Linked DNA regions of Anaerobacillus alkaliphilus. The protein of the gene in region 2 interacts with the protein of the main gene of each other region in a pairwise test. Links are inferred from orthologs where the notes say so. Each region holds a gene or a part of one and is shown on either strand. Other genes may lie near its edges.

The links. Proteins that work in one complex are often made in the same cells at the same time.
Region 1: the proteins of DS745_RS13405 (region 2) and hprK interact in binary tests that used the Bacillus subtilis proteins (3 or more experiments, as listed by UniProt). The link is inferred for Anaerobacillus alkaliphilus from one-to-one orthologs.

The regions. Positions count from the first base shown.
Region 1 is NZ_QOUX01000032.1:131,557-135,733, reverse strand. Bases 407-3,192 are described here. They hold hprK (HPr(Ser) kinase/phosphatase), read right to left. Parts: upstream 2,373-3,192; coding sequence 1,440-2,372; downstream 407-1,439. Other genes in these bases: DS745_RS09520 (glutathione ABC transporter substrate-binding protein), read left to right, coding at 2,675-3,192; lgt (prolipoprotein diacylglyceryl transferase), read right to left, coding at 456-1,307; DS745_RS09535 (nucleoside recognition domain-containing protein), read right to left, coding at 407-442. Outside these bases: more of DS745_RS09535, read right to left, coding at 1-406; more of DS745_RS09520, read left to right, coding at 3,193-4,177. UniProt on the Bacillus subtilis protein: Catalyzes the ATP- as well as the pyrophosphate-dependent phosphorylation of 'Ser-45' in HPr, a phosphocarrier protein of the phosphoenolpyruvate-dependent sugar phosphotransferase system (PTS).
Region 2 is NZ_QOUX01000042.1:102,922-107,104, forward strand. Bases 1,392-4,183 are described here. They hold DS745_RS13405 (HTH-type transcriptional regulator Hpr), read right to left. Parts: upstream 3,181-4,183; coding sequence 2,602-3,180; downstream 1,392-2,601. Other genes in these bases: DS745_RS13390 (hypothetical protein), read right to left, coding at 1,392-1,510; DS745_RS13395 (YpmS family protein), read left to right, coding at 1,607-2,188; DS745_RS13400 (DUF1878 family protein), read left to right, coding at 2,270-2,605; DS745_RS13410 (YtxH domain-containing protein), read right to left, coding at 3,503-3,865; DS745_RS13415 (hypothetical protein), read left to right, coding at 4,025-4,183. Also shown: DS745_RS13375 (sporulation YhaL family protein), read left to right, coding at 1-16; DS745_RS13380 (YjcZ family sporulation protein), read right to left, coding at 62-184; DS745_RS13385 (peptidylprolyl isomerase), read right to left, coding at 359-1,231; more of DS745_RS13390, read right to left, coding at 1,331-1,391. UniProt on the Bacillus subtilis protein: Negative regulator of protease production and sporulation.

The sequences.
Region 1 (4,177 bases), on a different replicon or contig from region 2:
CTAACCCATATTGTGCCTGCTCTCCTCCACCATCCCAGAAAAAGTTGATGACCGCCGCAGAAAACAGTGCGAGTCCAATGCGAACTGCGAGTACGACTGACATCCGAATTCCAACTTTTGTGGCGACCGCAGATTCAACTAATAAATTATGAGAAAAGGAAAGCATCACTGCTAAAATAAAAACCTCTTTAACCGTTAAATCTAAGGTTAGTATGGCACCAATGGCCGCATATAAATTCAGGATATTTCCTAAAACTAAAGGTATGGCAGCTTCTCCTGACAAACCAATCAAATTCATAACTGGTGAGAGAATTTGAGCAAGCCATGTTAACAATGGAGTATGGCCAATTAACGTCACCAAAAGGGTTATCGGAAAAATGATTTTTCCTAAAGTCCAAGTTGTCTGTAAACCTACTAGTAATCCCCTTTTTATACTACCCAAAATCTCTCACTCCTTATTTGGACTTCTTTTTCTTAGCTTTCTTTTGCTCAGGTTCTGCATCTAGATAACGGATGTCTGCTAGACCCATTTTGTTGCGATAAATAATTAGGACAACTGCAGCAATAATTGAAACTAACGAAACTACTTGAGCCGTTCTCAGCAAATCAAACATCATTAAACTATCTGTTCGTAAGCCTTCAATGAAAAACCTTCCGAATGAATACCAGATCACGTAAAATAAGAACATTTGACCACGACGAAGATTTACGCGACGTAAATAAATTAATAAGGCAACCCCTAGTAAACTCCAAAGAGATTCATATAAGAACGTTGGATGATAGTGCTGACCGTTAATATACATTTGATCAATAATGAATTGCGGGATAAACAAGTTTTGTAAAAATCCCGGATCAACCGGACCACCGTGAGCCTCTTGGTTCATGAAATTTCCCCAACGCCCGATCGCCTGACCGAGTAAAATACTTGGTGCTGCAATATCAGCCAGCTTCCAAAAGGAAACCCCACGTTTTTTTGCAAAAATATAACCAGTAATTAATGCTCCGATTAAACCACCATGAATTGCTAAGCCGCCTTCCCAGATCGCAAAAATTTGCCCTGGGTTTTGGCTATAGTAATCCCATTTAAATAGAACATAATAAAGCCTAGATGAAAGAATGGCGATTGGGATCGCCCATAATAAAATGTCAGCAAACAGGTCATTAGGCAAGCCACGCCTTACTGCCTCACGGTTTGCGATAATGTACCCTAAAAATGCCCCAAAACCAATTATCAGACCATACCAATAAACCGTGAGAAACCCCAAGTCAATGGCGACTGGGTTTAAAGGTTGAATTTGAAAAATCATAGTTTAGCACCTCTTCTTTTAAATTTTGAATTAAGAATTTTGAATTGCCGGCATCGAAGCTGTGCTCTAACCATAATTCATAATTCATAATTCATAATTCATAATTCACAATTCACAATTCCTAATTATCTTCTAAATTTCCTCTTTATCGCCATCAGTAATGACGTTTGATAATCTAGCTGAAAACTCTTCGGCAGCGTTAATCCCCATTCGTTTTAGACGGTAATTCATGGCTGCAACCTCGATAATAACGGCCAAGTTACGTCCAGGACGAACAGGTACCGTAATTCTTGGGATGTCTGTATCAAAAATACGCATCATCTCTTCATCAAGCCCTAGACGATCATAAGCTTTGGTTTGATCCCATAATTCAAGATGAACAGTCATCATAATTGGCGTAAAAATCCGAACAGCACCCGCTCCAAATAACGTCATAACATTAATAATTCCTAATCCGCGAATTTCCAATAAGTGACGAATTAATTCCGGAGATCTCCCAATTAACCCATCATGTTCTTGGCGAATTTCAACAGAGTCATCAGCGACTAGACGATGTCCACGTCGGACTAAGTCAAGTGCCGTTTCACTTTTCCCGACTCCACTAGAACCAGTAATTAACACACCAATTCCATATATATCAATCAAAACACCGTGCACGGCTGTCATCGGTGCTAGCTCACTCTCTAAATAGTTAGTTAGAGTACTACTTAATCGTGTAGTCGTTAGACTAGAACGCATGACTGGAACACCAACTTTTTGAGAAGCCTCCAGTAGTTGTCGTGGTACTTCAATGTTTCGTGAAAGGATGATTGCAGGTGTATCGTATGTACAAAGACGTTCCATCCGGTCGACTTTCTCCTCATCTGAAAGTTGATCAAAAAACGTTAACTCTGTTTTCCCCAATAATTGCACACGTTTTGCCGGATAATAGTTAAAATAACCGGCCATTTCCATGCCAGGACGAGAAATATCACTCGTAGTGATTGGCCTATAAATTCCCTCTTCACCACTTACCAATTCAAGCTGTAATTTTTCCATTAACTGATGTGCTGTAACTTTTGCCACGAAAAACGTCCTCCATTCTTCCTACAAATGCTTTTGTTTCCATACCACTATTTTCACATCTAACTGTTGACTTATACATTTTACCATAACTAATAAATAAGTAAGTATTATTTAGTGTGCTGAAGTAAGTTGTGGCTGTTGAAAAGCAGCGGTTTATGACCCCACCAAGCTTCAGTGAATTGATCCAACCAGCGATTTATTGCTTGTAAGTAAAATATTCAGACTTTAACATAAGAATTGTTCATGGTTATTGCTGGAATTTCTATGAACAATAAATTAGATAAACATAGGGGGAAAATTCAATGAGAATTTTCAAAAAAATTCATTTAGTACTTTTGCTGTGTTTCGTTTTAGCATTAGCAGCATGTACAAGTAACGAAGAAACTGCTGGAGGTAAAAAAGGTGGAGATTTAGTCTTCCTATTGGCTTCTGATGCACCAACGCTTGATCCACACGGAAGCAACGACACAGCAACAACGAATGCGACGTCACAAATTTTTGAAAGATTAGTAGAGTACGATGAGAATGGAAAATTAGCTCCGGCTCTTGCAACAGAATTCAAACAACTGGATGAACTAAATTGGGAATTCAAATTACGACAAGGCGTTAAATTCCATGATGGAACTGACTTTAATGCAGAAGCTGTAAAAATTACATTCGATCGTATTTTAGATCCTGAATTCGCATCTCCACGTGTAACAGTAGTCAACATGATTGAAGAAGTCATTGTGAAAGACGAATATACTGTTGTGGTGAAAACGAAAAATCCGTTCGCCCCACTTGCAACGCACTTAGCACATAACGCAGGTTCAATTATTTCACCGAAAGCAATCCAAACCGAGCGTGACGGCGGTTTAAAAGTAACCGAAAATCCAGTAGGTACTGGAGCTTTTAAATACGTATCTTGGGAAGCAGGTAACGAAATTAAGTTTGAAAGATATGAAGATTATTGGGGAAATAAAACAAGTGTAGATACTCTCACAATCAAAATTGTTCCTGAGCAAGCAACACGCGTAGCAATGCTTGAAACTGGTGAGGCTCATGCGATGTTGGTTGGTCCTTCAGATGTTAACCGTGTTGAACAACTTGCTGGTGTAACAGTGAATAGAATTAAGAGTACTCGTATGGACTATGTTGGTTTCAACTTAGGTAAAAAACCGTTTGACAATAAAAAAGTACGTCAAGCGATTTCAATGGCTCTTAAAAAAGAAGATATTGTTGATGGTATTTTAGATGGAAATGGATTAATGGCTGTCGGTCCTCTTGCTCCACTAGTGACCGGATCTTCAACAGATCTTAATCCACTTGCTTATGATGTTGAAGGCGCGAAAGCATTACTAGCTGAAGCTGGTTTCCCAAATGGATTTAAAACAACTTTAATGGTTGATGACGGGAACAAAGAGCGTACGGATATCGCTGAGTTAGTTCAATCACAGTTAGCACAAATCGGTATTGAAGTAGCGATTGAAAAAATGGTATGGGCTACTTACCTAGAGAAAACAGCAGCAGGTGAACACGAGATGTTCGTTCTTGGTTGGACAGCAGTTACAGCTGATGCAGACTATGGTTTATATGCACCATTCCATTCAACTACTCACGGCGGCCCTGGTAACCGTACCTTCTACTCAAACCCTGTAGTTGATGACCTACTAGATAGAGCACGTCAAAGCACAGACCAAAATGAGCGAAACGATCTTTACAAACAAATCTCTGAAATTTTAGTCGATGATGTACCAATGGTATTTACTCATCACCAAGACTTTAACTTCGCAACAAACGGGATCGCTTCTGGTGCATTCTGTAAC
Region 2 (4,183 bases):
CCAAACAATTAATTAAAACATAAAAGGAGCTGACGCAGGTCAGCTCCTTTCACTGTTTTAATTAGTAACCATAACCAACGTATGCTGTACCGATGATTACTAATAAGATAAATAGAACTAGGATTAATGCAAATCCTGCTCCTGCTCCACCTGTAACTGGTGCTCCTGTGAAACATCCTGCCATGTTAAATCACCCTTTCAGAAAGTTTAGGAGGTCTTAGCCTCTTAATCACTGTATGTAATACATGAGTGATTCGTACTGGGCAGAAATGGAATTCTGCATTTCGGTGAGGGATACCCTATATGCAAAAGGAAAAAGACTAAGCTTCTCTAGGAAGCATAGTCCTGTTAAATATTTCTAACGATCAAATACATGCTTAAATTGCTCGTCTTTAATCTGAACATTAGCTGTGTCCATTATTTCGCGCTGAACCTCTTCAAGTGGACGGGCTTGTCTTCTTGCTAGCAATGCCTCAAGTTCATCTTTTACATCCTCAAAAGACTCTTCAAAAGGAGTACGTTCAGTAACTTTAATGATATGGTAACCAAAATCAGATTGAACAGGGTCACTAATTTCTCCAACAGCTAGAGAAAATGCTGCTTGTTCAAATTCTGGTACCATTCGACCACGTTCAAACGAACCTAAGCTTCCACCTGCTGCACCACTTCCAGGGTCAATAGAGTACTCTTGGGCTAGTTCAGCAAAATCTTCGCCCTGATTAAGTTTAGCTAAGATTTCTTCAGCTGTTTCTAGGTCCTGTACTAAAATATGGCTCGCTTCTAACTCGCGACCAGCTTCATATTCCGCACGAACCTCCTCTTCAGTAACTACAGCGCCTTCTGAAGCAACCTTTTGTACAACTAAATGTTGCATAACTAAATTACGGAAATCTTCAATGCTTGAAAATCCTTGCGTGTTTAAAAAGCTCAAGAAAGCTTCATCTTCACCTAAGTCATAAGCATCACGGACTTCGTTCAGTTCTTTATCAATGTCTTCGTCAGTAACATTAAGTCTTTGTGCATGTGCAGCAAATATTTTGTCTTGTACTAAAGAAAAAAGGACAGCTTCTCCATGTTTTTCCTTAAGTGCTTCAACAAATTCTGCTTCTGTAATTGCTTGCCCCTCAATTTCTGCTACAATGTTGCTTTCAGTGTCACCATTACTATTACCATTACAAGCTGTAAGTGCAATAAGACCTGTTAAAGCTATTGCTGTAACCAATTTCTTCATTTTGCAACTCTCCTTAAACTATCTTCTAATTCGGCACAATGAATACTATAGCATAAATTTGTTAGAAATAAAAAAAATAAATTAAAAATCCTCTTCACTTTATGTGAAGAGGATTTTTATATATGATGATGTTAGTAGTATTGTAATTAAGACATTAATTGTCCGAAATACTTTAGGTTGTTTTTCTTCAGGAATTTCTTTTTGAAGACATAAAGTATTGGTCATTGAATTAATCATAAATAAAATAAATAATGCAAAAGGAAAATAAAAAATTAGCATTAGTTACCTCCATTCAGTAGGATACCATCTATAACTTTATCAAATTTTCTTTAAAAAAGATAGCTTTTTACCTTAAAATATAAAGGAGTTGATACTTTGGGGAAAAATAAAAATTGGTGGAAACTTGCATTTTTTTGCCTAACAAGTAGCTTATTATTACTGATTGTTATATTATTGGTTACGTTTTATCTCCTATTCCCGGCATCCACAAATTATGGGTATGACAGTTATCAGTCAAGTGGAGAGACTTTGTTTGTTATTACAACAACAAAAGAAAAGCTTAATTACTTTTTGGCGGAACAAATTACACGTGACCACGGACGGAATTTTCAAATTATCTTAGATGAACACGTATTGTTAGAAGCTGCTGTCCCACTGCTCGGAAGAACTGTCCCATTTCAATTGTATTTGCAGCCTGAAGTACAAGGTGGGAATTTGGCATTGAGAAGTGAAAAATTTCAAATTGGAGAATTCCGATTACCATCTGAAACGCTGTTTAGACTTATCAAGAACACCATTAGTTTTCCTGAATGGATCCTGGTTGATGTGAATGAGGAAATGATATTTTTAAGGCTAAATGATATAGAGGCATTAGAAACAATGTATATTAGAATAATAAAATTTGATTTAGAAAGCGATCAAATTGAATTTGAACTGGTGTCTAAGGGTAATAATTAATAACAAGGACACACGTTTTCACATGTTGCCACTCCTGCGAGAACTCATGTATAATGACAAATCATACGAAAGGGGATTATTATGGAAACAAATGAAGATAAAATGCTAAGATTAGAGTTCTATCAAGAACTTTTTCTGTCTGTAATTAATAACTCCTACCCTTTTTATGCACTAATCATTAAACATGAGCTTTCAAAAAAAGAAGTTGAGGAAATTTATGTTCTCTGTACAAAATTAAACAATGAGTATAAAAGGCAAAAAGAAGAGGGATTTGTTACGTTTCTCCCTCTTCTCACACACTTTGTTGGTATGCTTAATTATAAGTTAAATCCACATAAAACAATAGATGCTTTGTACGAACAAGGCATCTATCAAGGGTTGATGGCTGAGTTTATTTCAATTATCCAGAAAAATTAAATTGTTTCAGCATTCGCACTAGGCTTTGCAATTAACTTCCCATTTTCCTCACTAAAATCTTGTTCCATTTTTTCAAGTGTTTTTTCAAAGATTAGCATGAAATCTGCCCCGTAAATATGTCTGACAATAGTCATTAGCTCTGAAAATTCCGGAAATCTTCCATAAAGCTCTTTAATCGGCAATGACCCCTCATATACACCATTATTCTTCGGATCGTATACTTCTAAAGTGTCTAAGAGTAGTCTTTCGCCCTCAGCAGTTAAGTATACATATGTGTTACGCTTGTCATTTTGTTTCTTTGAGAATGTAAGTAATCCTCTTTCCTCTAATTTTTTTGAGAAATTAAAGGCTGTAGATACATGCATGACACCAAATTTCGCAATATCAGAAATGGAGGCCCCCTCCAGTTGATAAGCAATAAGTAGAATATGATGTTCATTAATGTTTAATTCAAACGGCTTAATCCAGTTTTGCCAATCCTTTTCCGTGGACTTCCATAAAGCTTTACTTAATTGAGCCACTTTATGAGAAAATATAATTGATTGTTTAATGGAGTATGGCGCACTTTTATCCATATAAAACCTCCGTATAAATATGAATTGATGATACAAAGAGTAAAGCAATTTAGAATTTTCATTATTTTTTCAGTAAAATGTTATTTACATAATAGCATATTATCTAAACTAATAACAACATAAAATTGAATTTATTTTATTTTTCTGAAAATATGCACTGCAGTAGAGCTTTAAAGGAGAAGTTTTTAGAATTTATGTGCCAAATAGACAAAAAAGGCTCCCGTCATAATGAATGACTTGAAGCCAAGTTATGTCTTTTTTGCTTTAATTTTGTGACATTCTCAGCAATTGCTAAAGGATTACTTAGCTTTTGTAACAAGTATTAGGTTAATGGTCTTTTGATTTCTTTTTCAAGTTGATCAATGGTCTCATGGAGTTCTTGAATACTCTTTTGGATGTCATTCATTGTAGGTTCAACATCCTTTTTCCACTCATTAATTGAGTTTTTAACATCAGACGTAACTGTCTTAAAAGTTGAAGCCCCATCTTTTGCCACGGATTCTACCTGGTTTCTAAGTTGAACTGTCTTTTCTCGAACATTGGTGAGAGAAGTCATAAGATTGTTGACATTGCTAACTACTAATTGTTGTACTTCATTTCCTGATTTTGGAGTAGATAGCAAAGCAATTGTCCCACCGATAACACTTCCTGTGATAAAACCGTAGAATAGCGATTTTCCATTCATAATTTTCACCAATCCTTTCCTCTTTAGGGTTTTCCGTTTTTTTATTAGATTATCACACTTTGCCCAATCTTTGAATATAATTATAATATTTCAATAATATTCTTTTGCCCACAGTACTAATGAGCTTAAAAAAAGATGCATAAAGGGGAGGGAATGAAAATGTATGGTTTTGTCTTTGGATTATTCGCTTTAGCGCTACTCTTCATGTATGGAATGATTCACACGTTCTCTTTAGTCAAGAAAATGAAATTTGAAATAGAACATAGAGAGATGTATATAAGATATGGTAGAATGCTGGGCTTCTATGGGTGTGTAAGC